4 regions of the Tepidibacter aestuarii genome follow, and region 2 is predicted to be linked to each of the others. Evidence: a T-box and tRNA genes for the amino acid it is inferred to sense, from the RefSeq annotation. Region 2 holds a T-box; the other regions hold tRNA genes.
The links. A T-box is a leader RNA that pairs with one kind of tRNA and senses whether it is charged. The one in region 2 lies ahead of alaS (alanine--tRNA ligase), so its partner is inferred to be a tRNA-Ala.
Positions count from the first base shown of each region.

Region 1: it encodes a tRNA-Ala, which carries the amino acid that the T-box ahead of alaS (alanine--tRNA ligase) is inferred to sense. The anticodon was not compared.
Region 3: it encodes a tRNA-Ala, which carries the amino acid that the T-box ahead of alaS (alanine--tRNA ligase) is inferred to sense. The anticodon was not compared.
Region 4: it encodes a tRNA-Ala, which carries the amino acid that the T-box ahead of alaS (alanine--tRNA ligase) is inferred to sense. The anticodon was not compared.

Region 1 covers NZ_OW235315.1:3,100,283-3,108,286, reverse strand. The annotation lists gene pepF (oligoendopeptidase F) at 1-1,722, shown strand, start outside; rRNA gene M2214_RS15140 (16S ribosomal RNA) at 2,238-3,753, shown strand; tRNA gene M2214_RS15135 (tRNA-Ala) at 3,817-3,892, shown strand; rRNA gene M2214_RS15130 (23S ribosomal RNA) at 3,951-6,871, shown strand; tRNA gene M2214_RS15125 (tRNA-Gly) at 6,920-6,993, shown strand; rRNA gene rrf (5S ribosomal RNA) at 6,997-7,113, shown strand; tRNA gene M2214_RS15115 (tRNA-Asn) at 7,118-7,192, shown strand; tRNA gene M2214_RS15110 (tRNA-Leu) at 7,201-7,289, shown strand; tRNA gene M2214_RS15105 (tRNA-Met) at 7,296-7,371, shown strand; tRNA gene M2214_RS15100 (tRNA-Glu) at 7,376-7,450, shown strand; tRNA gene M2214_RS15095 (tRNA-Val) at 7,460-7,535, shown strand; tRNA gene M2214_RS15090 (tRNA-Asp) at 7,543-7,619, shown strand; tRNA gene M2214_RS15085 (tRNA-Thr) at 7,649-7,723, shown strand; tRNA gene M2214_RS15080 (tRNA-Tyr) at 7,730-7,815, shown strand; tRNA gene M2214_RS15075 (tRNA-Ile) at 7,824-7,900, shown strand; tRNA gene M2214_RS15070 (tRNA-Phe) at 7,910-7,985, shown strand; rRNA gene rrf (5S ribosomal RNA) at 8,001-8,004, shown strand, end outside.
Region 2 covers NZ_OW235315.1:1,345,926-1,353,929, forward strand. The annotation lists gene murJ (murein biosynthesis integral membrane protein MurJ) at 1-225, shown strand, start outside; gene M2214_RS06495 (hydrogenase maturation protein) at 260-1,915, opposite strand; gene M2214_RS06500 (RrF2 family transcriptional regulator) at 2,239-2,658, shown strand; gene nifS (cysteine desulfurase NifS) at 2,687-3,874, shown strand; gene nifU (Fe-S cluster assembly scaffold protein NifU) at 3,874-4,320, shown strand; gene mnmA (tRNA 2-thiouridine(34) synthase MnmA) at 4,581-5,666, shown strand; gene M2214_RS06520 (hypothetical protein) at 5,737-5,925, shown strand; T-box leader at 5,980-6,203, shown strand; gene alaS (alanine--tRNA ligase) at 6,305-8,004, shown strand, end outside.
Region 3 covers NZ_OW235315.1:82,936-90,939, reverse strand. The annotation lists gene M2214_RS00480 (CdaR family protein) at 1-705, opposite strand, end outside; gene cdaA (diadenylate cyclase CdaA) at 702-1,520, opposite strand; tRNA gene M2214_RS00470 (tRNA-Arg) at 1,758-1,834, opposite strand; tRNA gene M2214_RS00465 (tRNA-Gly) at 1,844-1,918, opposite strand; tRNA gene M2214_RS00460 (tRNA-Leu) at 1,932-2,015, opposite strand; tRNA gene M2214_RS00455 (tRNA-Thr) at 2,021-2,095, opposite strand; tRNA gene M2214_RS00450 (tRNA-Asp) at 2,163-2,239, opposite strand; tRNA gene M2214_RS00445 (tRNA-Val) at 2,247-2,322, opposite strand; tRNA gene M2214_RS00440 (tRNA-Glu) at 2,332-2,406, opposite strand; tRNA gene M2214_RS00435 (tRNA-Met) at 2,411-2,486, opposite strand; tRNA gene M2214_RS00430 (tRNA-Leu) at 2,493-2,581, opposite strand; tRNA gene M2214_RS00425 (tRNA-Asn) at 2,590-2,664, opposite strand; rRNA gene rrf (5S ribosomal RNA) at 2,669-2,785, opposite strand; tRNA gene M2214_RS00415 (tRNA-Gly) at 2,789-2,862, opposite strand; rRNA gene M2214_RS00410 (23S ribosomal RNA) at 2,911-5,831, opposite strand; tRNA gene M2214_RS00405 (tRNA-Ala) at 5,936-6,011, opposite strand; rRNA gene M2214_RS00400 (16S ribosomal RNA) at 6,115-7,630, opposite strand.
Region 4 covers NZ_OW235315.1:3,370,046-3,378,049, forward strand. The annotation lists tRNA gene M2214_RS16365 (tRNA-Asn) at 1-58, opposite strand, end outside; rRNA gene rrf (5S ribosomal RNA) at 63-179, opposite strand; rRNA gene M2214_RS16375 (23S ribosomal RNA) at 279-3,199, opposite strand; tRNA gene M2214_RS16380 (tRNA-Ala) at 3,304-3,379, opposite strand; rRNA gene M2214_RS16385 (16S ribosomal RNA) at 3,483-4,998, opposite strand; gene M2214_RS16390 (NupC/NupG family nucleoside CNT transporter) at 5,450-6,673, opposite strand; gene cwlD (N-acetylmuramoyl-L-alanine amidase CwlD) at 6,948-7,658, opposite strand; gene rpsI (30S ribosomal protein S9) at 7,726-8,004, opposite strand, start outside.

The sequences.
Region 1 (8,004 bases), 1.8 Mb from region 2:
GCTTGGGAAGAGGACTTTAAAAAGCTAGAAGAAAGTATACCAAAGGTAGAAAGCTACAAAGGTAAACTAAAACAAGAAAAATATATACTAGAGGTATTAAACTTAAAAGAAGAAATGTTTAGACTTGAACAAAAGTTATATGTTTATGCTAGCCTAAAAAGAGATGAGGATAATTCAAATGAAAAATATTCAGCTATGGCAGATCGGGCAGAGGGTATTAATACAAAGGTGACAGAAGCATTCTCTTTTGTAGAACCTGAAATATTATCTTTATCAGAAGAAAAACTAAAGAGTTTTACAGAAAAAGAAGAATTCGAAGACTATGATGTTTATTTAAATAACCTTTTAAGAACCAAACAGCATTCTTTGTCACAAGAAGGAGAAAGAATATTAGCTTTAGCATCAGATATAGGAGCTATGCCTGAAACTATTTATTCAAAATATGATGATTTAGACAGAAAAGCAGAAGATATTACTCTGGATAATGGTAAGACAATAAAGGTAACTTATGCTACATATTCAAAATTATTAGATAATCCCAATAGGGATGTAAGAAAAAAAGCTTTTGAATCTATGTTTAAAAGCTATGAAAAAAATATAAATACTATAGCAGCTAATCTATCAGCAGAAGTTAAAACTAATATTTTTTTCGCTAAATCAAGAAATTATAATTCTGCACTTGAAGGATCATTAGATTCGGATAATATAAAGCCTGAAGTGTATAATAATATAGTTGAGGCAGTTAATGATAACTTAGAGCCTCTTCATAGATATGTATCTCTTAGAAAGAAGATTTTAGGGATAGAAGATAAGGTTAGATATTATGATATGTATGTTTCTATGGTTAAACAATCAGGAAATGAATATATAGATTATGAAAAGGCTAAGAATATGGTAAAAGAAGCACTTTATCCATTGGGAGATAATTATATAAAAGATTTAGATAAAGCTTTTCAAGAAAGATGGGTAGATGTATATGAAAATGAGAATAAAAGTTCAGGAGCTTATTCTTGGGGGACTTATGATACACATCCATATGTTCTGTTAAATTACAATGGAACTCTTGACTCCGTATCAACTTTAGCTCATGAATTAGGGCATGCAATGAATTCATACTATTCAAATAAAACTCAACCTTACTCAAAATCAGATTACCCTATATTTACAGCAGAAGTTGCTTCTACTACTAATGAAGCATTAATGCTTGACTATTTAATTAAAAATGCTAAAACTAAAGAAGAAAAAATGTATTTAATAAATTCATATTTAGAACAGATAAGAGGATCAATATATACTCAGATTATGTATGCTGAATTTGAAAAAACAATTCACGAAGCTGCAGAAAATGGAGAAGCTTTAACTAGTGAATTTTTGAATAAAACTTGGGGCAATTTAATGAGTAAATATTATGGGGAAGATTTTGAGGTAGATGATTTATCTAAAGTATGGTGGTCAAGAATTCCTCATTTTTATTATAATTTCTATGTGTATAAATATGCTACAGGACTTTCTTCAGGTATAATATTATCAGAAAATATGATAAATAATGAAGAGGGTGCAAGGGATGCTTACTTAGAGTTTTTGGCATCTGGAGGGAATGATTATCCGGTTGAAATGCTTAAAAAAGCAGGTGTAGATATGACTACGACTGAGCCTGTTGAAAAAGCTCTTCAAAAATTTGATGAATTACTAACTGAGCTTGAAAATCTTATGAATGAATAATTTACAATAAAAAAATTCGCTTCATGCTAACGCATGGCTCATGTCGCCAACGAGTCCTAACGGGCTCCGCTCTTAAAATTCACATGCGTTCATGGCGCCAACAAGTCCCACGACTCTGTTGCTTAGAATAGTTATAAGTGCAGTTCTTTCATCAATGTTATCTACAGAACGAAAATTTTATAATGCCTTAGTATATAAAAGATCCTAGGATGACCTAGGATCTTTTTTGTCGGGTAAAACGTATAAACTTATATCGGTCATGGCAGACCTAAAGCATATGATATAAAGTTTTAAAGAAAAATAAGAAATTAATTTAAAAATAAAATATTAAAAAATTTTTTAAAAAGTGTTGACGAATATGTCGAAAGATGATATATTATTACATGTCCTCGAAAACGAGGCAAACAAGAAACACAAAATGAACTTTGAAAATTAAACAGTAGGTTATAAATAAATCACAACAGTGATTTTCGGAAACAACACATAAAGTCAGTTTACTGAGTACTGACAAACTTTTATTTAAGAGTTTGATCCTGGCTCAGGATGAACGCTGGCGGCGTGCCTAACACATGCAAGTCGAGCGGAGATTAAAAAGCTTGCTTTTTAATCTTAGCGGCGGACGGGTGAGTAACGCGTGGGTAACCTGCCCTATACACACGGATAACATATCGAAAGATATGCTAATACGAGATAACACATTTTTAAGGCATCTTAGAAATGTCAAAGCGTTAGCGGTATAGGATGGACCCGCGTCCCATTAGCTAGTTGGTGAGGTAAAAGCTTACCAAGGCGACGATGGGTAGCCGACCTGAGAGGGTGATCGGCCACACTGGAACTGAGACACGGTCCAGACTCCTACGGGAGGCAGCAGTGGGGAATATTGCACAATGGGGGAAACCCTGATGCAGCAACGCCGCGTGAGCGATGAAGGCCTTCGGGTCGTAAAGCTCTGTCCTAAGGGAAGATAATGACGGTACCTTAGGAGGAAGCCCCGGCTAACTACGTGCCAGCAGCCGCGGTAATACGTAGGGGGCAAGCGTTATCCGGAATTACTGGGCGTAAAGGGTGCGTAGGCGGCCTTGTAAGTCAGAAGTGAAAGGCTACGGCTCAACCGTAGTAAGCTTTTGAAACTGCAGGGCTTGAGTGCAGGAGAGGAGAGTAGAATTCCTAGTGTAGCGGTGAAATGCGTAGATATTAGGAGGAATACCAGTTGCGAAGGCGGCTCTCTGGACTGTAACTGACGCTGAGGCACGAAAGCGTGGGGAGCGAACAGGATTAGATACCCTGGTAGTCCACGCCGTAAACGATGAGTGCTAGGTGTCGGGGGTTACCCCCCTCGGTGCCGCAGCTAACGCATTAAGCACTCCGCCTGGGGAGTACGCTCGCAAGAGTGAAACTCAAAGGAATTGACGGGGACCCGCACAAGTAGCGGAGCATGTGGTTTAATTCGAAGCAACGCGAAGAACCTTACCTAAGCTTGACATCCCTCAGACCGCTTCTTAATCGAAGCTTTCCCTTCGGGGACTGAGGTGACAGGTGGTGCATGGTTGTCGTCAGCTCGTGTCGTGAGATGTTGGGTTAAGTCCCGCAACGAGCGCAACCCTTATCTTTAGTTGCCAGCATTTTGGATGGGCACTCTAGAGAGACTGCCGAGGATAACTCGGAGGAAGGTGGGGATGACGTCAAATCATCATGCCCCTTATGCTTAGGGCTACACACGTGCTACAATGGCTAGTACAGAGAGTTGCGAAACCGCGAGGTCAAGCTAATCTCTTAAAGCTAGTCTCAGTTCGGATTGCAGGCTGAAACTCGCCTGCATGAAGCTGGAGTTACTAGTAATCGCGAATCAGAATGTCGCGGTGAATGCGTTCCCGGGTCTTGTACACACCGCCCGTCACACCACGGAAGTTGGGGGCGCCCGAAGTCAGATATCCAACCGTAAGGAGGAATCTGCCGAAGGTGAAATCAATGACTGGGGTGAAGTCGTAACAAGGTAGCCGTATCGGAAGGTGCGGCTGGATCACCTCCTTTCTAAGGAGAAATAACCTACTGTTTAATTTTGAGAGTTTATTAAAACTCTTAAAAATACAATATGGGGGCGTAGCTCAGTTGGGAGAGCACTTGCCTTGCAAGCAAGGGGTCAGGAGTTCGACTCTCCTCGTCTCCACCATTTAGTATTTTATATACTACTTAGTACTTTGAAAATTGAACAGATTTAAATAAATTTAGGTTAAGTTATTAAGGGCGTAGGGCGGATGCCTTGGCACCAAGAGCCGATGAAGGACGTGGTAAGCTGCGATAAGCTTCGGGGAGATGCAAGCAATCTTTGATCCGGAGATTTCCGAATGGGGAAACCCACCTAGAGTAATGTCTAGGTATCCTTAGATGAATACATAGTCTAAGGAGGGGAACCGAGGGAACTGAAACATCTAAGTACCTCGAGGAAGAGAAAGAAAAATCGATTCCCTAAGTAGCGGCGAGCGAAAGGGGAAGAGCCCAAACCTATGAAGTTTTCTTCATAGGGGTTGCGGATATGCTCACAAGAAAGAGGTATTGTAGTCGAAGAGGTTTGGAAAGACCCACCATAGAAGGTAATAGTCCTGTAGATTAAACAAGAAGACTTTCGAGCATACTCCAGAGTACCACGGGACACGTGAAACCCTGTGGGAAGCTGGGGGGACCACCCCCCAAGGCTAAATACTTCTTGGTGACCGATAGCGTATAGTACCGTGAGGGAAAGGTGAAAAGAACCCCGGAAGGGGAGTGAAATAGAACCTGAAACCCTATGCCTACAAGCTGTGGGAGCACATTTTTAGTGTGACCGCGTACTTTTTGTAGAACGGGCCAACGAGTTACGATAAGTAGCAAGGTTAAGGACTTAGGGTCTGGAGCCGTAGCGAAAGCGAGTCTTAACTGGGCGATTCAGTTACTTGTCGTAGACCCGAAACCGAGCGACCTACCCATGGCCAGGATGAAGCGAAAGTAAAATTTCGTGGAGGTCCGAACCCACGCACGTTGAAAAGTGCGGGGATGAGCTGTGGGTAGAGGTGAAATTCCAATCGAGCTCGGAGATAGCTGGTTCTCCCCGAAATAGCTTTAGGGCTAGCCTCAAGCTTAGAGATGAGGAGGTAGAGCACTGAATGTCCTAGGGGCCCTGTGGGTTACCGAAGACTATCAAACTCCGAATGCCTTTATCTTTTGCTTGGGAGTCAGACTGTGGGTGATAAGATTCATAGTCGAGAGGGAAACAGCCCAGACCGTCAGCTAAGGTCCCTAAATGTAAGTTAAGTGGTAAAGGATGTGGGATTGCACAGACAACCAGGATGTTGGCTTAGAAGCAGCCATTCATTCAAAGAGTGCGTAATAGCTCACTGGTCGAGTGATCCTGCGCCGAAAATTATCGGGGCTAAAACTTACTACCGAAGCTACGGCATTGACTTTGTCAATGGGTAGGGGAGCATTCACTGCGGGTTGAAGCTAGACCGGAAGGACTAGTGGACTGCAGTGAAGAGAGAATGTTGGCATGAGTAGCGAGACGTAGGTGAGAATCCTACGGGCCGAAAACCCAAGGTTTCCTGAGGAAGGTTCGTCCGCTCAGGGTTAGTCGGGACCTAAGCCGAGGCCGAAAGGCGTAGGTGATGGACAACAGGTTGAGATTCCTGTACTACCGATAATCGTTTGAAGAATGGGGTGACGCAGAAGGATAGGCTATCCTACTATTGGATATGTAGGTCCAAGCATTAAGGGAGCATTGATAGGCAAATCCGTCGGTGCAATCCTGAGGTGTGATGGGGAGCGAAATTTAAGTAGCGAAGTAGTCGATTTCATGCTGCCAAGAAAAGCCTCTACTGAGATTAAAGGTACCCGTACCGCAAACCGACACAGGTGGGTGAGAAGAGAATTCTAAGGCTAGCGAGAGAACTTTTGTTAAGGAACTCGGCAAAATGACCCCGTAACTTAGGGATAAGGGGTGCCTCATTAGGGTGTATGCCCGAAGAGGCCGCAGAGAATAGGCCCAAGCGACTGTTTACCAAAAACATAGGTTTCTGCTAAGTCGAAAGACGATGTATAGGAGCTGACGCCTGCCCGGTGCTGGAAGGTTAAGGGGATGTGTTAGACATTAGTCGAAGCATTGAACTTAAGCCCCAGTAAACGGCGGCCGTAACTATAACGGTCCTAAGGTAGCGAAATTCCTTGTCGGGTAAGTTCCGACCCGCACGAAAGGCGTAACGATTTGGGCACTGTCTCAACAAAAGACTCGGTGAAATTGTAATTCCGGTGAAGATGCCGGATACCTGCGACAGGACGGAAAGACCCCATGGAGCTTTACTGTAGCCTGGCATTGGATTTCGATATTACATGTACAGGATAGGTGGGAGACTGAGATACGAGAACGCCAGTTTTCGTGGAGTCATCCTTGGGATACCACCCTTGTAATATTGAGATTCTAACCATAGACCATGAATCTGGTCTTGGGACACTGTCAGGTGGACAGTTTGACTGGGGCGGTCGCCTCCCAAAATGTAACGGAGGCGCCCAAAGGTTCCCTCAGCACGGTCGGAAATCGTGCGAAGAGTGCAAAGGCAAAAGGGAGCTTGATTGCAAGACATACAGGTCGAGCAAGGACGAAAGTCGGGCTTAGTGATCCGGTGGTTCCGCGTGGAAGGGCCATCGCTCAACGGATAAAAGCTACCCTGGGGATAACAGGCTTATCTCCCCCAAGAGTCCACATCGACGGGGAGGTTTGGCACCTCGATGTCGGCTCATCACATCCTGGGGCTGTAGTAGGTCCCAAGGGTTGGGCTGTTCGCCCATTAAAGTGGTACGCGAGCTGGGTTCAGAACGTCGTGAGACAGTTCGGTCCCTATCCGTCGCAGGCGTAGGAAATTTGAGAGGAGCTGTCCTTAGTACGAGAGGACCGGGATGGACATACCTCTGGTGCACCAGTTGTCACGCCAGTGGCATAGCTGGGTAGCTATGTATGGAATGGATAAGCGCTGAAAGCATCTAAGCGCGAAGCCAACCTCAAGATAAGATTTCCCATCTTTATGAGTAAGATCCCAGGAAGACTACCTGGTTGATAGGTTCAAGGTGTAAGCTCAGTAATGAGTTCAGCTGATGAATACTAATAGATCGAGGACTTAACCAAATTTTAAATCTGGTCAATTTTGAAAGTATTAATCTTAATACTTAATATGCGGGTGTAGCTCAGTGGTAGAGTTCCGGCCTTCCAAGCCGGCTGCGAGGGTTCGACTCCCTTCACCCGCTCCAATATGTGGTTATTATAGCAAAGAGGATACACCTGTTCCCATTCCGAACACAGAAGTTAAGCTCTTTAGCGCTGATGGTACTTGGGGGGCAGCCCCCTGGGAGAGTAAGACGTAGCCACGTATGTTCCAAGGTAGCTCAATGGTGGAGCAATCGGCTGTTAACCGATAGGCTGTGGGTTCGAGCCCCACCCTTGGAGCCAAAAAAAATGCCGAGGTGGCGGAACTGGCAGACGCACAGGACTTAAAATCCTGCGGTCCTTACAGATCGTACCGGTTCGATTCCGGTCCTCGGCACCACAATAACGCGGGATGGAGCAGTTGGCAGCTCGTCGGGCTCATAACCCGAAGGTCGTAGGTTCAAGTCCTGCTCCCGCAACCAGTATGGCCCCTTGGTCAAGCGGTTAAGACACCGCCCTTTCACGGCGGTAACAGGGGTTCGATTCCCCTAGGGGTCACCATTAATAATTGGGCTCATAGCTCAGCTGGGAGAGCACCTGCCTTACAAGCAGGGGGTCACAGGTTCGAGCCCTGTTGAGCCCACCAATTATTTGGCCTGGTAGTTCAGTTGGTTAGAATGCCAGCCTGTCACGCTGGAGGTCGAGGGTTCGAGTCCCTTCCAGGTCGCCAAAAAAATACTTTTAAAATAAATAATATACGCTAGTGTGGCTCAACGGTAGAGCAGCTGACTTGTAATCAGCAGGTTGTAGGTTCGATTCCTATCACTAGCTCCAAAATATGGAGGGGTTCCCGAGTTGGCCAAAGGGGGCAGACTGTAAATCTGTTAGCATCGCTTTCACTGGTTCGAATCCAGTCCCCTCCACCAAAAAAAGTGGGCCTTTAGCTCAGTTGGTTAGAGCGCCCGGCTCATAACCGGTAGGTCTGGGGTTCGAGTCCCTGAAGGCCCACCACTTTTTTTTGCCCAGATAGCTCAGTCGGTAGAGCAGGGGACTGAAAATCCCCGTGTCGGTGGTTCGATTCCGCCTCTGGGCACCAAAATTAAAAAGATTATGTG
Region 2 (8,004 bases):
TTCAAATCTACAATTGCATCTATTGTTATGGGGGTTGTTATAGTTATATTAAATGTAATATTCAATAAATACTTTGATGTTAATAATAAGACGATGCAGATAATTCAAGTAACACTTGATACGTTAATTGGAGCGGGAGTGTTCTTTGCAGTTGCTAATATTTTAAATATGCAAGAAGTAAATGATATAAAAGAAATAATCAAAAGAAAGAGATCTAGAAGGTAAAACTTCTAGATCTCTTTCTTTTAATTATCATAAATTACGTATTCGTACATGATAACTTGTAAACAAATTGTTTGCGCTTTATATGATAGCTTTTGTCAGGACCATAAAAATTGTCCCACATTTGAGATAACTCTTCTTTACGATAAGTTTCTAAAGGTTTTATTTTTTCGCCTTCTTTTCTTTTGTACTGCTTATCTTTTAAAAATTTTTTATAAAGAGGACTTATAGCTAAGCTTTCAGCTGTTTTCACTATTTTATTTTTAAAAAGTATACTGTCAAACATATCATCTATTAAACCTATTTTTTTTGCTGTTTTTGTACTCATAGGAAGGCAGTTATTTGTTATTTCAATAGATTTTTGCTCTCCTATACGTTTAGGAAGAAGATATGTCCAATATTCAGAACCATATAAACCCATTTTCTTATAATGAGGATTTAGAACTATTCCGTTTCTTGCAAACACTTTGTCAGCAGCTAATGCTAAAATAACACCTCCAGCTGCAGCATTACCTTGCATTGCTGAAATAACAATATGGGTATCTGTTAAAATAATTTCTTTGATAAGATTATTAATAGCATTAATATTTTTCCAGGATTCATCAGATGGGTTATCAGCGGCTTCAATCACATTAAGATGAATTCCATTTGACCAAAAGTCAGAACCTCCCATTAACACTATAACTTTTGTATTACGTTTTCTTGCTTTTAAAAATGCCTCTTTTAATCGAAGACACTGTTTCGTACTCATCGCTCCATTATAAAATTCAAAATGGAGATATCCAACCTTATTTTTTTCTTCATACCATATTTCTTTGAAAGTGTCATCTTTAACACTATTATCGACTGGTAATTCTGGGATATTTCTTATTTTATCACCAAGAACTTGTGTAGCAGGAAGTTTGAAGTATATACTATTTCCTTGATCTTTTCTTTTAAGGTGTGTAATCCAAACGGCTCCATCTCCAGTAGCACGACATATTGCACCATTTCTTTTTGCTATGATTTCACCAGGGGTTCCTTTTAAATTATTCTCTTCATGAACACCATAAAGATAAAAATTTTCTCCATAAATAGTATCTAATAGCCCAGGTTGGCTGTCTGCAGAACGAATTTTTTTGGAAATCATTGCAGTTGATTCCAACCAATCAATAGAACGATATTTTTGCTTCATAGGTTTATGCTCTCTACCTTTAATATCATTTTGATTGTAATTCAGCTTTTCGGGAACAAATTCACCACTTTCGTATTTTGAGATAGTTTCTAACAGACATTTAATAGCAGCTTCAGTTACTTCGTGTCGATACAAGTAGCTTTTGCTTACAGAATTCATTGTAAAGTTATGAGATGCCCAAATATCTCCACCATCAAGTTTATCATTTGCTTGAAGGAGTGTAACACCCCATTCTGTTTCTTCGTTAAGAATTGCCCAATCAAGAGAAGAAGGGCCTCGGTCTCCTTTGATACCTGGATGAATAATAATACATGTATAATGACTCCAAATGGTTTGAGGAATATATTTTTTTAAAAATGGCGCAACAATCAGGTCAGGTTTGTAATGATTTGCTGCATTTATCATTGAATGTTCATCACTAGCAATTTGAACATAAACTTTATGACCAAGATCTGTTAATTCAATAAAAGCTCTTTGACTTAAACTATTATGAGCTGTTGAAAAAAATAAAATTTGCATATATCTATATCTCCTTTTATAAAAAAATTGTAAAGTATTGCTGTTAACTATTATAATACATAATAATTATTATTATCAATTGGGAAATCTGGGATATTTAGATTCTAAAAAATCTCTCTTTAATCCAAAATAAAGGGAATTAAAATATCATGAATGTATTAAATTTTTTGATAAAAATAGGGATTATACCTTAACATAATGCGAAATTTAGTGAAATTTTCCTAAAAAAATTTATAAAATTGAATGTTGACAAAATTACTTGGGTATAATATACTGAAGTCAGAATTCATAGTTAAACACTAGGAATTAAAAGAGGTGATATATTGAAACTATCAACTAAAGGAAGATATGGCTTAAAAGCTATGTTTGAACTAGCTTTAAATCAAGACGATGGACCAGTTCCACTTAAACATATAGCACAAAATCAAAATTTATCAGAACAGTACTTAGAACAGATATTTGCAAAGCTTAGAAAGGCTGGACTTATAAAAAGTATAAGAGGAGCGCAGGGAGGTTATTTATTAGCTAGAGAAGCTGATGATATAACTGTAGGAAATATAATAAGAATATTAGATGGTCCTATAGCTCCATCGGATTGTGTTCTTGAGAAAGAGACAGAATGCAAAAGATCGGGGCATTGTGTAACTCAAGTTGTATGGGAAAAGATTAAAGAAAGTGTAGACAGTGTTATAGACTCAATTACATTACAAAATATGATAGATGACCATAAAAAACAAAAATAAAGATGAAATGAAGTAGGAGGATGCCAAAATGGAAAAAAGAAGAGTTTATATGGATTATGCAGCTACAACACCTATGAAGAAAGAAGTTCTTGATGCTATGCTGCCGTACTATAATGATTTATTTGGAAATGCATCTAGTGTACATGCTTTCGGAAGAGAAGTTAAGGGATGTCTAGATGAAGCTAGAGATCAAGTAGCTAAGCTTATAAATGCACAATCTTCAGAAATATACTTTACTGGTGGTGGATCAGAATCAGACAACTGGGCTATTAAAGGGGTTGCATTTGCTAATAAAGAAAAAGGAAATCATATTATAACTACTAAGATAGAGCATCATGCTGTACTTCATACTTGTGAATACTTAGAAAAACATCATGGATTTGAAATAACTTATCTTAATGTTGATTCTGAAGGAAGAATAGATTTAGAGGAACTTAAAAATAGTATCACAGACAAAACTATACTTATATCAATTATGTTTGCTAATAATGAAATAGGAACAATACAACCTATAAAAGAAATAGGACAAATAGCTAAAGAAAGAGGCGTATTATTCCATACTGATGGAGTTCAAGCTCTAGGAAACGTACACATAGATGTTAAAGATTTAAATGTAGATTTAATGGCTATGTCAGCTCATAAAATATATGGACCAAAAGGAGTAGGAGCTTTATATATAAGAAAAGGCGTAAAACTACATTCAATAGTTCATGGTGGAGCACAAGAAAAAAGAAGAAGAGCTGGAACTGAAAATATGGCTGGGATAGTAGGTTTTGGTAAAGCGGCTGAGCTTGCAAGAATTAATTTAGATGAGAATATAAAGAGATTAACTGAGCTTAAAGAAATGCTTATAAATGGTGTTTTAGAAAAAATACCTTATACAAGAGTTAATGGAAGTTTAGAACATAGATTACCTGGAAATACAAGCTTCTGTTTTGAATTTATAGAAGGTGAATCACTTTTATTAAGTCTTGATATGATGGGAATAGCAGGATCTAGTGGATCAGCTTGTACATCAGGATCATTAGACCCATCTCATGTGTTAATGGCTATAGGACTTACACATGAAATAGCACATGGATCTTTAAGATTATCATTAGGATACAAAAATACAGAGGAAGATGTAGACTACGTTTTAGAAACTCTTCCAAAAATAGTAGATAGATTAAGACAGATGTCACCATTATATGAAAAGGTAGCTAAAGGAGGAAACTAATAATGTATTCAGAAAAAGTAATGGACCATTTTATGAACCCTAGAAATGTTGGGGAGATAGAAAATGCAGATGGTGTAGGAGAAGTTGGAAATGCTAAGTGTGGAGATATAATGAAAATTTACTTAAAAGTAGAGGACAATATCATAAAGGATGTTAAGTTTAAAACATTTGGATGTGGTTCTGCAATAGCAACTTCAAGTATGGCAACAGAAATGGTAATAGGAAAGAGTCTTCAAGAGGCTTTAACTCTTACAAATAAAGCAGTTGCTGAAGCTTTAGACGGACTTCCACCGGTTAAAATGCACTGTTCAGTTTTAGCAGAGCAAGCTATAAAGTCAGCTATAATAGATTATGCTAACAAGAACAATGTTCATATAGATGGACTTGACGATATAGAAATAGATGATGACCATGATCATCACCATGATATAGAAGAAGAGGAATAAAAAAATTGCCCGGGAAAATTCTCGGGTTTAATTTTTTTTAAAATATTATATTAAAATAGCATATAATATACTTGTATAATTTTTAATCTTTAGATAATATTGATTGAAGAAGTAAATTATAATTCATTTTTAAGCAACGGAGTCTGTGAAGACTCGTTGGCGACATGAGACATGCGTTAGCATGAAGCGAATTTTAAAATCGAAAATACGAATAATTTAGTCTCAAAGATTAATCATAAGAATAGATAGAGGTGGTTGTTTTGAAAAAAAGAGTAATGATAGGTATGAGCGGAGGAGTAGATAGTTCTGTTGCAGCATATTTACTAAAGGAGCAAGGTTACGATGTAATCGGAGTAACTATGAAGCTTTGGCAAGACGAAGATGAGGAAATAATGGAAAGAGAAGGAGGATGCTGTTCTCTATCAGCTGTTGAAGATGCTAGAAGAGTTGCGAATAAAATAGGTATTCCTTTTTATGTTATGAACTTTAAACAAGTTTTTAAGGAAAAGGTAATAGATTATTTCATAGATGAGTATACAAAAGGAAGAACTCCTAATCCTTGTATAGCATGTAATAAGTATATCAAATCTGGAGAATTTTTTGAAAAAGCTAAACAGTTAGACTGCGATTATATAGCTACGGGTCATTATGCTAAGATAGAATATGATGAATCAACAAATAGATATTTACTAAAAAAGTCTATAACTGATGCAAAAGATCAAACTTATGCTTTATATAATATGACTCAACATGAGCTTAAGCATACTTTATTTCCACTTGGATATTATACAAAAGATAAAATAAGAGAGATAGCAGCTGAAGTAGGGCTTATAGTTGCAAACAAGCCTGATAGCCAAGAAATATGTTTCGTAAAAGACAATGATTATGCAGGATATGTAAAAAGTCATACGAATAAAAAAATAAAAGAAGGATACTTTATAGACAAAGAAGGAAATATATTAGGAAAACACAAAGGAATAATACACTACACTATAGGTCAAAGAAAAGGACTTGGAATAGCTCTTGGAAAGCCTATGTTTGTAGTAGATATATTACCAAAGAAGAATGCAGTAGTTTTAGGAGATCATGATGATGTATTTAGTAAAGGATTAATAGCTACTGATGTAAACTTCATACCGTTTGATGATATAGATGAACCTATTAAAGTTCAAGCTAAAGTTAGATATTCTGGCAAACCAGAAAATGCTACAGTTTATAAAGAAGGAAAAGATAAAATAAAAATAGTATTTGATGAAAATCAAAGAGCAATAACTGCTGGGCAATCTGTAGTTATGTATAATGGAGACATTGTAATAGGTGGAGGCATAATAGAAAAAAGAATATAAACATGAAAAATTTACTCAGTATATATTTTTCTCCTTTGTAAAAAATAATTTTAGAAAGGGGTGAATGACATTGAGAAATAATAATAACAACATTATGACGAATCCTATGGTTATAGGTGGAGTTATAGGAGCAGCAGCTTCTATGTATGCGGTATCTAGAATGAATATGGGACAAAGAAGAAGAATGTATAGAACAGGAAGAAATGTAGCTAAGGTTGCAAACCAAGTAATGAATAGAATGGATAGAAATTTCTTTTAATTATTGACATAATTTGATTTTGAATATAAAATCTAGTTATGTAAAATTTTATATTTAAATACTGTGAAGAGAATTAGTAGATTGATTGATTCTTATAGAGAGGAAATCCTAGGCTGGAAGATTTCTAGATAGGTCTATCGAAGCTGTCTCGGAGTAGCGTTTTTGAAACAAGTAAGTAGAAAGCGTCGGATGTGACTCCGTTAAAACTAAGGCTTTATCCTGAGACTGCATTGCAGTTGAAGTAGGGTGGTACCGCGAGATCAATCCTCGCCCCTATGTTTCTTTCATAGAGGCGAGGATTTTATTTTTTTTGAACAGTTACTTATTATGAAACTGATTTTTGTACATAATCATGAATATAAAATTAGGAGGAATAAAAATGAAAAAATTAGGGTTAAATGAAATAAGAAGTAGATTTTTAGAGTTTTTTGAAGCAAAAGACCATTTAGCAAAGGGAAGTTTTCCGCTAGTTCCACAGAGTGATAAGAGTTTACTTCTTATAAATGCAGGAATGGCTCCTCTTAAGCCGTATTTTATGGGAAAAGAAGTACCACCTAATAAAAGAATGGCTACTTGTCAAAAGTGTATAAGAACTGGAGATATAGAAAATGTAGGTAAGACAGCAAGACATGGTACTTTCTTTGAAATGTTAGGTAACTTTTCATTTGGAGATTATTTTAAAAGAGAATCTATAAAATGGGGATGGGAGTTTATAACAGAACATTTAGAAATACCTCAAGATAAGGTGTGGGTTTCTGTATATGAAAATGATGATGATGCTTACGATATATGGAGTAAGGAAATGGGATTTCCAGAAGAAAGAATGGTTAGACTTGGAAAGGACGATAACTTTTGGGAAATAGGAACTGGACCTTGTGGACCATGTTCAGAACTGTACTATGATAGAGGTGAAAAATATGGATGTGACAATCCTGATTGTAAACCAGGATGTGACTGTGATAGATATATAGAATTTTGGAACCATGTATTTACACAATTTGATAAGGATGAACAAGGAAATTATAACGAACTTGCAAGTAAAAATATAGATACAGGTATGGGACTTGAAAGAATGGCTTGTATAATGCAGGATGTAGATAATATATTTGAAGTTGATACTATAAAATATATACTAGATTCAATAGTTAAATTATCAAATGTTGAGTATGGAAAAGACAATAAAACAGATACATCTATAAGAATAATAACTGATCATATAAGAGCTACATCTTTCTTAATTGCAGATGGAGTATTACCTTCTAATGAAGGAAGAGGATATGTGCTTAGAAGACTTTTAAGAAGAGCTGCAAGACATGGTAAATTACTTGGTATAAAGGGAGCGTTTTTACATGAATTAATGGATAAGGTTGTAGATGTAAGTGGAGAAGCGTATCCAGAACTTGTTGAGAAAAAAGACTACGTTAAAAAGGTTCTTAAAATAGAAGAAGAAAGATTTGAAGAGACTATAGATCAAGGTATAGAAATATTAAAATCTTATGTAGATGAATTAAAAGACAACAATAAAAAAGTTTTATCTGGAGAAAATGCATTCAAATTATATGATACTTATGGATTCCCTATAGATCTAACTAAGGAAATACTTGAAGAGGAAAATCTTGAGGTTGATGAAAATTCTTTTGAAAAAGAAATGCAAAAGCAAAGAGAAAGAGCTAGAAATGCAAGACAAAATGGAGAATCAGAAGGATGGAAAGAAGATATATTCTCAAAGCTTGATAAGGATATAGTTAGTGAGTTTGTAGGTTATACATCTTTAGAGGATGAGTGTATAGTTGAGGCTATGGTAAAAGGAAATGAAATAGTAACTGAGGCTCATAATGGTGAGCGTGTAACTGTAATACTTGATAAAACTCCTTTTTATGCAGAAAGTGGAGGACAAGCAGGAGATAAAGGTATATTATCAAACGACAACTTTGAGTGTGATGTATTAGATACTAAAAAAGGTATAAATAATAGAATACATCATGAAGTTACAATAAAAGCAGGAAGCGTAAAGGTTAATGATAAGGTATGTGCTTTAGTAGAAAAGAATATAAGAATGAATAGTGCTAGAAACCACTC
Region 3 (8,004 bases), 1.3 Mb from region 2:
CCCAATTTTTCCTTTTAAATTCAAAACTAGAGGTACTTCTTTAGTTTTAGTAAACCCTATATCAACATACGTGTACTGATCCCTTATATTTATACCTTCTACTGTTTTACCATTCTTATCTACAGGTATAATTTGAGCTTTTGAATTAAAATCTTTACTCTTATTTTTTAGATTAACTTTACATATTAGTTTATCCACCTTTTCGACAAGGCTTTTAGGACCCTCAATAAATGTACTTTTAGGAGAATATGATATCTTATCTACTTTCAAATCTTCATTTGATCCATTTGTAGTTTTAATTACTATTTGTTTTTTAGTATATATATTTTCTTCAACATTTAAATCTATACTACTTGGAATAATTGTATAACTTATATTACTAGGTACATCTATATCTAGGTCTAATTTATTTTTGCCTATTTTCGGAGATTTTAAATTTGTATCTATCTCTAAATCACTTTTCTGAATATCCTTTATTGAAGACCTTCTACCTCTTAGTATTATTTTTGACTTTAAATTAGGTTCTGGATATAATACCATATCATTTTCTTGTAGTATATCTATATTATTGATTTTTACAGGTACTTCATCATAATCTTTTAATATTATAGGATCTACCTCTGCCATTACATATATCCACATGAAAAAGGCGAAAAATATAGATATTATCTTTATTTTTAAGTTTCTTTTAAAAATATCTATCATTTAAAAAATACACCTCTTTTAAAAATTCTTTTATTTTCTCCCTGTTTTTTAAAGTTTTGATTCAGTATGTTTTTTATATATTCTTTTGATATAGACTTGTATAATTTACCATTTTCTGCTATTGATATTGTTCCAGTTTCTTCTGATACTATTATAGATATGCAGTCTGACCTTTCACTTATACCTATACCCGCTCTATGTCTAGTTCCCAATTCTTTGTTTACATACTTACTATCTGTAAGAGGTAAAAAACAACCCGCTGCTCTTGCTCTATTATTTTTTATTACCAAAGCTCCATCATGAAGCGGAGTATTCGGAATAAACAAATTTATTAAAAGTTGCCTTGTTATTTTAGCATCTATAATTGTTCCCGTTTGAATTATATCATTTATACCAGTTTCTCTTTCTATTATTATTAAAGCTCCTATTTTTTGTCTCGACAAAGAATATATAGCCTCCACTAACTCTTCTATTATTTCATCTATATTTTCTTCATCAAATTCACCTATGGGCTTTGATATAAATTTCGTTCGCCCAATGTATTCAAGTGCCCTTCTGAGTTCAGGCTGAAATACTATAAGTATAGCTATTACTCCTATCGATATAGTGTTCGCTAGTACCCAGTGCACAACATGCAACTGTAAAAGTTCACTTAATTTAGTAGCTACTACAAGTACAAATATTCCTTTTATTAATTGTTCTGCACTAGTTTCTTTTATTAACATGTACAGTTTATAAAACACATAAGCTACTATACTTATATCTATTATATCTAAGATAGTTATGTTCATTATGATATCTTTTATATCCCACAATTTAGTAACCTCCTATAATATTTGTTATTATATATTATTTTACGGATTAATTATTTCATACATTGAGAAATAATTCAATAAGCAAAGCACATATATTTTGCAATATAAGTAAAAAGTATTATTTTTGCTTAAAATAGTTGCTACTTCAGACCGTTTATCTATGTTTTCCATAAATCGAAATCATGTAATTTTTTAAATAAAAAAGCTTAACCATTTAAATGATTAAGCTTTTTGAAATGGCGTACCTGCAGGGATTCGAACCCCGGACACGTGGCTTAGAAGGCCACTGCTCTATCCAACTGAGCTACAGGTACATATTAAATTGGAGCGGAAAACGAGATTCGAACTCGCGACCCTCGCCTTGGCAAGGCGATGCTCTACCACTGAGCCATTTCCGCTCATATGATATTTTGGTGCGGGTGGAGGGACTTGAACCCCCACGCTAAAAGCGCTAGATCCTAAGTCTAGTGCGTCTGCCAATTCCGCCACACCCGCATGTGTGGAGCTAGTGATAGGAATCGAACCTACAACCTGCTGATTACAAGTCAGCTGCTCTACCGTTGAGCCACACTAGCATATATTTTTTTGTAAAATAAAAACCCAAAGATATTTAGCATCTGTGAGCTTGTTCTTCAAATTATTTGGCGACCTGGAAGGGACTCGAACCCTCGACCTCCAGCGTGACAGGCTGGCATTCTAACCAACTGAACTACCAGGCCAAATAATTGGTGGGCTCAACAGGGCTCGAACCTGTGACCCCCTGCTTGTAAGGCAGGTGCTCTCCCAGCTGAGCTATGAGCCCAATTATTAATGGTGACCCCTAGGGGAATCGAACCCCTGTTACCGCCGTGAAAGGGCGGTGTCTTAACCGCTTGACCAAGGGGCCATACTGGTTGCGGGAGCAGGACTTGAACCTACGACCTTCGGGTTATGAGCCCGACGAGCTGCCAACTGCTCCATCCCGCGTTATTGTGGTGCCGAGGACCGGAATCGAACCGGTACGATCTGTAAGGACCGCAGGATTTTAAGTCCTGTGCGTCTGCCAGTTCCGCCACCTCGGCATTTTTTTTGGCTCCAAGGGTGGGGCTCGAACCCACAGCCTATCGGTTAACAGCCGATTGCTCCACCATTGAGCTACCTTGGAACATACGTGGCTACGTCTTACTCTCCCAGGGGGCTGCCCCCCAAGTACCATCAGCGCTAAAGAGCTTAACTTCTGTGTTCGGAATGGGAACAGGTGTATCCTCTTTGCTATAATAACCACATATTGGAGCGGGTGAAGGGAGTCGAACCCTCGCAGCCGGCTTGGAAGGCCGGAACTCTACCACTGAGCTACACCCGCATATTAAGTATTAAGATTAATACTTTCAAAATTGACCAGATTTAAAATTTGGTTAAGTCCTCGATCTATTAGTATTCATCAGCTGAACTCATTACTGAGCTTACACCTTGAACCTATCAACCAGGTAGTCTTCCTGGGATCTTACTCATAAAGATGGGAAATCTTATCTTGAGGTTGGCTTCGCGCTTAGATGCTTTCAGCGCTTATCCATTCCATACATAGCTACCCAGCTATGCCACTGGCGTGACAACTGGTGCACCAGAGGTATGTCCATCCCGGTCCTCTCGTACTAAGGACAGCTCCTCTCAAATTTCCTACGCCTGCGACGGATAGGGACCGAACTGTCTCACGACGTTCTGAACCCAGCTCGCGTACCACTTTAATGGGCGAACAGCCCAACCCTTGGGACCTACTACAGCCCCAGGATGTGATGAGCCGACATCGAGGTGCCAAACCTCCCCGTCGATGTGGACTCTTGGGGGAGATAAGCCTGTTATCCCCAGGGTAGCTTTTATCCGTTGAGCGATGGCCCTTCCACGCGGAACCACCGGATCACTAAGCCCGACTTTCGTCCTTGCTCGACCTGTATGTCTTGCAATCAAGCTCCCTTTTGCCTTTGCACTCTTCGCACGATTTCCGACCGTGCTGAGGGAACCTTTGGGCGCCTCCGTTACATTTTGGGAGGCGACCGCCCCAGTCAAACTGTCCACCTGACAGTGTCCCAAGACCAGATTCATGGTCTATGGTTAGAATCTCAATATTACAAGGGTGGTATCCCAAGGATGACTCCACGAAAACTGGCGTTCTCGTATCTCAGTCTCCCACCTATCCTGTACATGTAATATCGAAATCCAATGCCAGGCTACAGTAAAGCTCCATGGGGTCTTTCCGTCCTGTCGCAGGTATCCGGCATCTTCACCGGAATTACAATTTCACCGAGTCTTTTGTTGAGACAGTGCCCAAATCGTTACGCCTTTCGTGCGGGTCGGAACTTACCCGACAAGGAATTTCGCTACCTTAGGACCGTTATAGTTACGGCCGCCGTTTACTGGGGCTTAAGTTCAATGCTTCGACTAATGTCTAACACATCCCCTTAACCTTCCAGCACCGGGCAGGCGTCAGCTCCTATACATCGTCTTTCGACTTAGCAGAAACCTATGTTTTTGGTAAACAGTCGCTTGGGCCTATTCTCTGCGGCCTCTTCGGGCATACACCCTAATGAGGCACCCCTTATCCCTAAGTTACGGGGTCATTTTGCCGAGTTCCTTAACAAAAGTTCTCTCGCTAGCCTTAGAATTCTCTTCTCACCCACCTGTGTCGGTTTGCGGTACGGGTACCTTTAATCTCAGTAGAGGCTTTTCTTGGCAGCATGAAATCGACTACTTCGCTACTTAAATTTCGCTCCCCATCACACCTCAGGATTGCACCGACGGATTTGCCTATCAATGCTCCCTTAATGCTTGGACCTACATATCCAATAGTAGGATAGCCTATCCTTCTGCGTCACCCCATTCTTCAAACGATTATCGGTAGTACAGGAATCTCAACCTGTTGTCCATCACCTACGCCTTTCGGCCTCGGCTTAGGTCCCGACTAACCCTGAGCGGACGAACCTTCCTCAGGAAACCTTGGGTTTTCGGCCCGTAGGATTCTCACCTACGTCTCGCTACTCATGCCAACATTCTCTCTTCACTGCAGTCCACTAGTCCTTCCGGTCTAGCTTCAACCCGCAGTGAATGCTCCCCTACCCATTGACAAAGTCAATGCCGTAGCTTCGGTAGTAAGTTTTAGCCCCGATAATTTTCGGCGCAGGATCACTCGACCAGTGAGCTATTACGCACTCTTTGAATGAATGGCTGCTTCTAAGCCAACATCCTGGTTGTCTGTGCAATCCCACATCCTTTACCACTTAACTTACATTTAGGGACCTTAGCTGACGGTCTGGGCTGTTTCCCTCTCGACTATGAATCTTATCACCCACAGTCTGACTCCCAAGCAAAAGATAAAGGCATTCGGAGTTTGATAGTCTTCGGTAACCCACAGGGCCCCTAGGACATTCAGTGCTCTACCTCCTCATCTCTAAGCTTGAGGCTAGCCCTAAAGCTATTTCGGGGAGAACCAGCTATCTCCGAGCTCGATTGGAATTTCACCTCTACCCACAGCTCATCCCCGCACTTTTCAACGTGCGTGGGTTCGGACCTCCACGAAATTTTACTTTCGCTTCATCCTGGCCATGGGTAGGTCGCTCGGTTTCGGGTCTACGACAAGTAACTGAATCGCCCAGTTAAGACTCGCTTTCGCTACGGCTCCAGACCCTAAGTCCTTAACCTTGCTACTTATCGTAACTCGTTGGCCCGTTCTACAAAAAGTACGCGGTCACACTAAAAATGTGCTCCCACAGCTTGTAGGCATAGGGTTTCAGGTTCTATTTCACTCCCCTTCCGGGGTTCTTTTCACCTTTCCCTCACGGTACTATACGCTATCGGTCACCAAGAAGTATTTAGCCTTGGGGGGTGGTCCCCCCAGCTTCCCACAGGGTTTCACGTGTCCCGTGGTACTCTGGAGTATGCTCGAAAGTCTTCTTGTTTAATCTACAGGACTATTACCTTCTATGGTGGGTCTTTCCAAACCTCTTCGACTACAATACCTCTTTCTTGTGAGCATATCCGCAACCCCTATGAAGAAAACTTCATAGGTTTGGGCTCTTCCCCTTTCGCTCGCCGCTACTTAGGGAATCGATTTTTCTTTCTCTTCCTCGAGGTACTTAGATGTTTCAGTTCCCTCGGTTCCCCTCCTTAGACTATGTATTCATCTAAGGATACCTAGACATTACTCTAGGTGGGTTTCCCCATTCGGAAATCTCCGGATCAAAGATTGCTTGCATCTCCCCGAAGCTTATCGCAGCTTACCACGTCCTTCATCGGCTCTTGGTGCCAAGGCATCCGCCCTACGCCCTTAATAACTTAACCTAAATTTATTTAAATCTGTTCAATTTTCAAAGTACTAAAGTACGTCGCCAACGAATTAAAAATTCCGTTGCTCAAAGTACTAATATAGTATATAAAATACTAAATGGTGGAGACGAGGAGAGTCGAACTCCTGACCCCTTGCTTGCAAGGCAAGTGCTCTCCCAACTGAGCTACGCCCCCATATTGTATTTTTTTGACGAAATATATAATAACAAATTTATTAAAATTCGTCAAGAGTTTTTTATAAACTCTCAAAATTAAACAGTAGGTTATTTCTCCTTAGAAAGGAGGTGATCCAGCCGCACCTTCCGATACGGCTACCTTGTTACGACTTCACCCCAGTCATTGATTTCACCTTCGGCAGATTCCTCCTTACGGTTGGATATCTGACTTCGGGCGCCCCCAACTTCCGTGGTGTGACGGGCGGTGTGTACAAGACCCGGGAACGCATTCACCGCGACATTCTGATTCGCGATTACTAGTAACTCCAGCTTCATGCAGGCGAGTTTCAGCCTGCAATCCGAACTGAGACTAGCTTTAAGAGATTAGCTTGACCTCGCGGTTTCGCAACTCTCTGTACTAGCCATTGTAGCACGTGTGTAGCCCTAAGCATAAGGGGCATGATGATTTGACGTCATCCCCACCTTCCTCCGAGTTATCCTCGGCAGTCTCTCTAGAGTGCCCATCCAAAATGCTGGCAACTAAAGATAAGGGTTGCGCTCGTTGCGGGACTTAACCCAACATCTCACGACACGAGCTGACGACAACCATGCACCACCTGTCACCTCAGTCCCCGAAGGGAAAGCTTCGATTAAGAAGCGGTCTGAGGGATGTCAAGCTTAGGTAAGGTTCTTCGCGTTGCTTCGAATTAAACCACATGCTCCGCTACTTGTGCGGGTCCCCGTCAATTCCTTTGAGTTTCACTCTTGCGAGCGTACTCCCCAGGCGGAGTGCTTAATGCGTTAGCTGCGGCACCGAGGGGGGTAACCCCCGACACCTAGCACTCATCGTTTACGGCGTGGACTACCAGGGTATCTAATCCTGTTCGCTCCCCACGCTTTCGTGCCTCAGCGTCAGTTACAGTCCAGAGAGCCGCCTTCGCAACTGGTATTCCTCCTAATATCTACGCATTTCACCGCTACACTAGGAATTCTACTCTCCTCTCCTGCACTCAAGCCCTGCAGTTTCAAAAGCTTACTACGGTTGAGCCGTAGCCTTTCACTTCTGACTTACAAGGCCGCCTACGCACCCTTTACGCCCAGTAATTCCGGATAACGCTTGCCCCCTACGTATTACCGCGGCTGCTGGCACGTAGTTAGCCGGGGCTTCCTCCTAAGGTACCGTCATTATCTTCCCTTAGGACAGAGCTTTACGACCCGAAGGCCTTCATCGCTCACGCGGCGTTGCTGCATCAGGGTTTCCCCCATTGTGCAATATTCCCCACTGCTGCCTCCCGTAGGAGTCTGGACCGTGTCTCAGTTCCAGTGTGGCCGATCACCCTCTCAGGTCGGCTACCCATCGTCGCCTTGGTAAGCTTTTACCTCACCAACTAGCTAATGGGACGCGGGTCCATCCTATACCGCTAACGCTTTGACATTTCTAAGATGCCTTAAAAATGTGTTATCTCGTATTAGCATATCTTTCGATATGTTATCCGTGTGTATAGGGCAGGTTACCCACGCGTTACTCACCCGTCCGCCGCTAAGATTAAAAAGCAAGCTTTTCAATCTCCGCTCGACTTGCATGTGTTAGGCACGCCGCCAGCGTTCATCCTGAGCCAGGATCAAACTCTTAAATAAAAGTTTGTCAGTACTCAGTAAACTGACTTTATGTGTTGTTTCCGAAAATCACTGTTGTGATTTATTTATAACCTACTGTTTAATTTTCAAAGTTCATACGTTGTGTTCATGTGTTTCTCGTTTGCCTCGTTGTTGAGGACAAGTAATAATATATCAGCTATTGAATAATTCGTCAACACTTTTTTTGAAATAAATTTTAAGTTCTATTATTTTCGCATATTTAATTAAGCGGCAAAACGTTTATATTTAAACATTCAAACGGATTTTTTTACATTATACGATTTTTCAAAAAAATTATTATAATTTTATATGAAATAGTCTAAATTAGTCATTAAAAACATTTATTTTAAAGATTAACATGTATATTTTCTTTG
Region 4 (8,004 bases), 1.6 Mb from region 2:
CTCGAACCCACAGCCTATCGGTTAACAGCCGATTGCTCCACCATTGAGCTACCTTGGAACATACGTGGCTACGTCTTACTCTCCCAGGGGGCTGCCCCCCAAGTACCATCAGCGCTAAAGAGCTTAACTTCTGTGTTCGGAATGGGAACAGGTGTATCCTCTTTGCTATAATAACCACATATTTTTTTGTCGAACAAGATGTATTGTATCATCTTAAGTCTATCTTGTCAACACTTTTGCTGAAAATTAATACTTTCAAAATTGACCAGATTTAAAATTTGGTTAAGTCCTCGATCTATTAGTATTCATCAGCTGAACTCATTACTGAGCTTACACCTTGAACCTATCAACCAGGTAGTCTTCCTGGGATCTTACTCATAAAGATGGGAAATCTTATCTTGAGGTTGGCTTCGCGCTTAGATGCTTTCAGCGCTTATCCATTCCATACATAGCTACCCAGCTATGCCACTGGCGTGACAACTGGTGCACCAGAGGTATGTCCATCCCGGTCCTCTCGTACTAAGGACAGCTCCTCTCAAATTTCCTACGCCTGCGACGGATAGGGACCGAACTGTCTCACGACGTTCTGAACCCAGCTCGCGTACCACTTTAATGGGCGAACAGCCCAACCCTTGGGACCTACTACAGCCCCAGGATGTGATGAGCCGACATCGAGGTGCCAAACCTCCCCGTCGATGTGGACTCTTGGGGGAGATAAGCCTGTTATCCCCAGGGTAGCTTTTATCCGTTGAGCGATGGCCCTTCCACGCGGAACCACCGGATCACTAAGCCCGACTTTCGTCCTTGCTCGACCTGTATGTCTTGCAATCAAGCTCCCTTTTGCCTTTGCACTCTTCGCACGATTTCCGACCGTGCTGAGGGAACCTTTGGGCGCCTCCGTTACATTTTGGGAGGCGACCGCCCCAGTCAAACTGTCCACCTGACAGTGTCCCAAGACCAGATTCATGGTCTATGGTTAGAATCTCAATATTACAAGGGTGGTATCCCAAGGATGACTCCACGAAAACTGGCGTTCTCGTATCTCAGTCTCCCACCTATCCTGTACATGTAATATCGAAATCCAATGCCAGGCTACAGTAAAGCTCCATGGGGTCTTTCCGTCCTGTCGCAGGTATCCGGCATCTTCACCGGAATTACAATTTCACCGAGTCTTTTGTTGAGACAGTGCCCAAATCGTTACGCCTTTCGTGCGGGTCGGAACTTACCCGACAAGGAATTTCGCTACCTTAGGACCGTTATAGTTACGGCCGCCGTTTACTGGGGCTTAAGTTCAATGCTTCGACTAATGTCTAACACATCCCCTTAACCTTCCAGCACCGGGCAGGCGTCAGCTCCTATACATCGTCTTTCGACTTAGCAGAAACCTATGTTTTTGGTAAACAGTCGCTTGGGCCTATTCTCTGCGGCCTCTTCGGGCATACACCCTAATGAGGCACCCCTTATCCCTAAGTTACGGGGTCATTTTGCCGAGTTCCTTAACAAAAGTTCTCTCGCTAGCCTTAGAATTCTCTTCTCACCCACCTGTGTCGGTTTGCGGTACGGGTACCTTTAATCTCAGTAGAGGCTTTTCTTGGCAGCATGAAATCGACTACTTCGCTACTTAAATTTCGCTCCCCATCACACCTCAGGATTGCACCGACGGATTTGCCTATCAATGCTCCCTTAATGCTTGGACCTACATATCCAATAGTAGGATAGCCTATCCTTCTGCGTCACCCCATTCTTCAAACGATTATCGGTAGTACAGGAATCTCAACCTGTTGTCCATCACCTACGCCTTTCGGCCTCGGCTTAGGTCCCGACTAACCCTGAGCGGACGAACCTTCCTCAGGAAACCTTGGGTTTTCGGCCCGTAGGATTCTCACCTACGTCTCGCTACTCATGCCAACATTCTCTCTTCACTGCAGTCCACTAGTCCTTCCGGTCTAGCTTCAACCCGCAGTGAATGCTCCCCTACCCATTGACAAAGTCAATGCCGTAGCTTCGGTAGTAAGTTTTAGCCCCGATAATTTTCGGCGCAGGATCACTCGACCAGTGAGCTATTACGCACTCTTTGAATGAATGGCTGCTTCTAAGCCAACATCCTGGTTGTCTGTGCAATCCCACATCCTTTACCACTTAACTTACATTTAGGGACCTTAGCTGACGGTCTGGGCTGTTTCCCTCTCGACTATGAATCTTATCACCCACAGTCTGACTCCCAAGCAAAAGATAAAGGCATTCGGAGTTTGATAGTCTTCGGTAACCCACAGGGCCCCTAGGACATTCAGTGCTCTACCTCCTCATCTCTAAGCTTGAGGCTAGCCCTAAAGCTATTTCGGGGAGAACCAGCTATCTCCGAGCTCGATTGGAATTTCACCTCTACCCACAGCTCATCCCCGCACTTTTCAACGTGCGTGGGTTCGGACCTCCACGAAATTTTACTTTCGCTTCATCCTGGCCATGGGTAGGTCGCTCGGTTTCGGGTCTACGACAAGTAACTGAATCGCCCAGTTAAGACTCGCTTTCGCTACGGCTCCAGACCCTAAGTCCTTAACCTTGCTACTTATCGTAACTCGTTGGCCCGTTCTACAAAAAGTACGCGGTCACACTAAAAATGTGCTCCCACAGCTTGTAGGCATAGGGTTTCAGGTTCTATTTCACTCCCCTTCCGGGGTTCTTTTCACCTTTCCCTCACGGTACTATACGCTATCGGTCACCAAGAAGTATTTAGCCTTGGGGGGTGGTCCCCCCAGCTTCCCACAGGGTTTCACGTGTCCCGTGGTACTCTGGAGTATGCTCGAAAGTCTTCTTGTTTAATCTACAGGACTATTACCTTCTATGGTGGGTCTTTCCAAACCTCTTCGACTACAATACCTCTTTCTTGTGAGCATATCCGCAACCCCTATGAAGAAAACTTCATAGGTTTGGGCTCTTCCCCTTTCGCTCGCCGCTACTTAGGGAATCGATTTTTCTTTCTCTTCCTCGAGGTACTTAGATGTTTCAGTTCCCTCGGTTCCCCTCCTTAGACTATGTATTCATCTAAGGATACCTAGACATTACTCTAGGTGGGTTTCCCCATTCGGAAATCTCCGGATCAAAGATTGCTTGCATCTCCCCGAAGCTTATCGCAGCTTACCACGTCCTTCATCGGCTCTTGGTGCCAAGGCATCCGCCCTACGCCCTTAATAACTTAACCTAAATTTATTTAAATCTGTTCAATTTTCAAAGTACTAAAGTACGTCGCCAACGAATTAAAAATTCCGTTGCTCAAAGTACTAATATAGTATATAAAATACTAAATGGTGGAGACGAGGAGAGTCGAACTCCTGACCCCTTGCTTGCAAGGCAAGTGCTCTCCCAACTGAGCTACGCCCCCATATTGTATTTTTTTGACGAAATATATAATAACAAATTTATTAAAATTCGTCAAGAGTTTTTTATAAACTCTCAAAATTAAACAGTAGGTTATTTCTCCTTAGAAAGGAGGTGATCCAGCCGCACCTTCCGATACGGCTACCTTGTTACGACTTCACCCCAGTCATTGATTTCACCTTCGGCAGATTCCTCCTTACGGTTGGATATCTGACTTCGGGCGCCCCCAACTTCCGTGGTGTGACGGGCGGTGTGTACAAGACCCGGGAACGCATTCACCGCGACATTCTGATTCGCGATTACTAGTAACTCCAGCTTCATGCAGGCGAGTTTCAGCCTGCAATCCGAACTGAGACTAGCTTTAAGAGATTAGCTTGACCTCGCGGTTTCGCAACTCTCTGTACTAGCCATTGTAGCACGTGTGTAGCCCTAAGCATAAGGGGCATGATGATTTGACGTCATCCCCACCTTCCTCCGAGTTATCCTCGGCAGTCTCTCTAGAGTGCCCATCCAAAATGCTGGCAACTAAAGATAAGGGTTGCGCTCGTTGCGGGACTTAACCCAACATCTCACGACACGAGCTGACGACAACCATGCACCACCTGTCACCTCAGTCCCCGAAGGGAAAGCTTCGATTAAGAAGCGGTCTGAGGGATGTCAAGCTTAGGTAAGGTTCTTCGCGTTGCTTCGAATTAAACCACATGCTCCGCTACTTGTGCGGGTCCCCGTCAATTCCTTTGAGTTTCACTCTTGCGAGCGTACTCCCCAGGCGGAGTGCTTAATGCGTTAGCTGCGGCACCGAGGGGGGTAACCCCCGACACCTAGCACTCATCGTTTACGGCGTGGACTACCAGGGTATCTAATCCTGTTCGCTCCCCACGCTTTCGTGCCTCAGCGTCAGTTACAGTCCAGAGAGCCGCCTTCGCAACTGGTATTCCTCCTAATATCTACGCATTTCACCGCTACACTAGGAATTCTACTCTCCTCTCCTGCACTCAAGCCCTGCAGTTTCAAAAGCTTACTACGGTTGAGCCGTAGCCTTTCACTTCTGACTTACAAGGCCGCCTACGCACCCTTTACGCCCAGTAATTCCGGATAACGCTTGCCCCCTACGTATTACCGCGGCTGCTGGCACGTAGTTAGCCGGGGCTTCCTCCTAAGGTACCGTCATTATCTTCCCTTAGGACAGAGCTTTACGACCCGAAGGCCTTCATCGCTCACGCGGCGTTGCTGCATCAGGGTTTCCCCCATTGTGCAATATTCCCCACTGCTGCCTCCCGTAGGAGTCTGGACCGTGTCTCAGTTCCAGTGTGGCCGATCACCCTCTCAGGTCGGCTACCCATCGTCGCCTTGGTAAGCTTTTACCTCACCAACTAGCTAATGGGACGCGGGTCCATCCTATACCGCTAACGCTTTGACATTTCTAAGATGCCTTAAAAATGTGTTATCTCGTATTAGCATATCTTTCGATATGTTATCCGTGTGTATAGGGCAGGTTACCCACGCGTTACTCACCCGTCCGCCGCTAAGATTAAAAAGCAAGCTTTTTAATCTCCGCTCGACTTGCATGTGTTAGGCACGCCGCCAGCGTTCATCCTGAGCCAGGATCAAACTCTTAAATAAAAGTTTGTCAGTACTCAGTAAACTGACTTTATGTGTTGTTTCCGAAAATCACTGTTGTGATTTATTTATAACCTACTGTTTAATTTTCAAAGTTCATATGTTGTGTTCATGTGTTTCTCGCTTGCCTCGTTGTCGAGGACAAGTAATAATATATCACCTTTAAAACATTTCGTCAACACTTTTCTAAAGTTTTTTTTCGATCTTTTTCACTATATATCTAAATATATTGAATTTCCCAAATCATATTAATAGCTTATTTATATTTTGATATATAGAAAATTGATTTAATGTTAATCTATTAATCCTCTAACTGCTCTTAACAGACTCCATTAATCAAAGATAGCTACAGGCTCAGTTCTTTCATTAATCTTATCTAGAGATTGAAAATTATATAATTTCCTTGTATATAAAAAAAAGAAGCCGTTTAAAACGACTTCTTCTATATATAATATTATATAAGCATACCAGCTATAGATGCTGTTAAAAATGCAGCTACAGTACCTCCAACTAAAGCTTTTATTCCTAACTGAGCTAGTTCTCCTCTTCTCTTAGGGGCAAGTCCTCCTATTCCACCTAATTGTACAGCTATAGATGAAAAGTTTGCAAACCCACAAAGAGCATACGTTAATATAGTAATAGTTCTAGGTTGAAGTGTCCCATTAGCTATATGCTCAGATAGATTAGCATAAGCAACAAATTCATTTATAACTGTTTTTTGTCCTAATAATGAACCTGCTGTAACTATATCTTGAGATGGAATACCCATTATATATGCAAGCGGAGCGCATGCATAACCTAATATCGTTTCTAAAGTTAATCCATGTATTCCTACAGCACTTCCTACCGCTTCAATACCTCCATTAACCATCGCTATTAAAGCAACAAATGCAAGTAACATACCTGCAACATTAAGTGCAAGCTGTAATCCTTCTGAAGCTCCTCTTGCTGCTGCATCTATAATATTAGCATCAACTTTTTCTACTTCAAATTCTACATTTCCTTTTGTAACCGGTTCCTCAGTTTCCGGAACTATGATTTTAGCTGCTACTAATGCTGCAGGCGCCGACATTACAGATGCTGCTATTAAGTGGCCAGCATCAACTCCCATTCCTACATACCCTGCCATAACTCCACCAGCAACTGTAGCCATTCCACCTATCATTATTGCATTTAACTCTGATCTTGTCATTTTTTCTATATATGGTTTTATAACTAATGGTGCTTCTGTTTGTCCTACAAATATGTTTGCTGCTGCTGATAAAGACTCAGCTCCTGATGTTCCCATTAATTTTGCCATAAACCCAGCTATATATTTAATTATAAACTGCATAACTCCTAAATGATACAATACTGACATAAGCGATGAAAAAAATATTATAGTTGGTAATACTTGAAATGCAAATATAAATCCAAAACTATTTATATCACTTACTAATCCCCCAAACAAGAACGAAGAACCTGCTTTTGTAAAGTCTAAAAGAACAGTTACAAATTCTGATAACTTTTCAAATACTGCTCTTCCTGCACCTGTTTTTAAAATCAAAAATGCAAATAACACCTGCATTCCTATACCCATTCCCACTAATTTAATATCTATCTTCTTCTTATTTTCAGATATTAAGTAGCATATTCCTAAAAGAACAAATATTCCTATAAGACTTATAAATCTTTCCATACGTTTTCCTCCTTTTTGCAAATAGCCGTTATATCTTTAATTTCACAAAAAAAATGATATCATATTTTGTCGACAAAATCAAACTTTAATTTAATTGAATATTTTAACAAGTGTTTTTATTTAAATTTTGTTTTACGATTTATTAAATTTTAATTTAAGTTTAAGTATACATATAAAAAAACTTATTATTACTTATATCTATAAATCCTTTATAATAGTAAAAAAAAAATAGAATTTATATGTGATCACACATATAAATTCTATTTTTTTTAGGTTATTGTAAAGAATTAAAATATTTTTGTATCCCAGCATATATAGACCATGCTATTTTTTCTTGATATTCATCACTTTTGAGAAGATCTTCTTCTTTTAAATTCGATAGAAATCCACATTCAATAAGTGCTGATGCAACTCCATTTTCCTTAAATAAATATAAATCAGCTCTCATCTTTGCCTCTCTATTATTATCTTTATCTATAACTCTTCTCATCTCTTCTTGTATGAAAGTTGCCAATTGTTTGCCATACTTATCATTTTTTGGATACAACACTTGTGCTCCATAATATTTAGAATTAGTAAAACTATTCAGATGTATGGATATAAAAACGTCTGCTTTAGACTCTTTTATTAATTGTTTTCTATTTCTAAGATTTTCATTATATCTTTGTCTTATGCTTTTCTTTCCATCTTCTATATATAAGCTTTCATCTTTTTCTCTAGTGAGTATAACCAATGCGCCACTCTCTTCTAGTAAAGATCTTACCTTTAATGCTATTTTCAAATTTATATCTTTTTCTAGACTATTTTTTCCTAATGCTCCAGGATCTATTCCACCGTGTCCAGCATCTACTATAATGACTTTATTTGTTACAGGCATATTTATAGTAGTTTTGCTTATATTGTAATTAGTTAAATATATTATACAGAGTATCATAGCAAATGCTATAGTCCATATTACATATTTCTTTTTTAACACAATAACCATATATAATCACCCTGTAAATATATATGAAAAAAGACTTTGGAATATTCCAAAGTCTTTGATGTATATATTATCTCTTTGAGAATTGTGGAGCTCTTCTCGCAGCTTTTAATCCGTATTTCTTTCTTTCCTTCATTCTTGGGTCTCTAGTTAAGTATCCAGCTGTCTTTAAAGTAGGTCTTAATTCTGCATCAGCCTTTAATAACGCTCTTGATATCCCGTGTCTTACAGCTCCTGCTTGTCCTGTAAATCCTCCACCTTCAACCTTTACTATAACATCATATTTTCCTTCAGTTTCAGTTATAACTAGTGGGTTCTTAACTTCTCTTCTTAAAGTCTCATAGTTAAA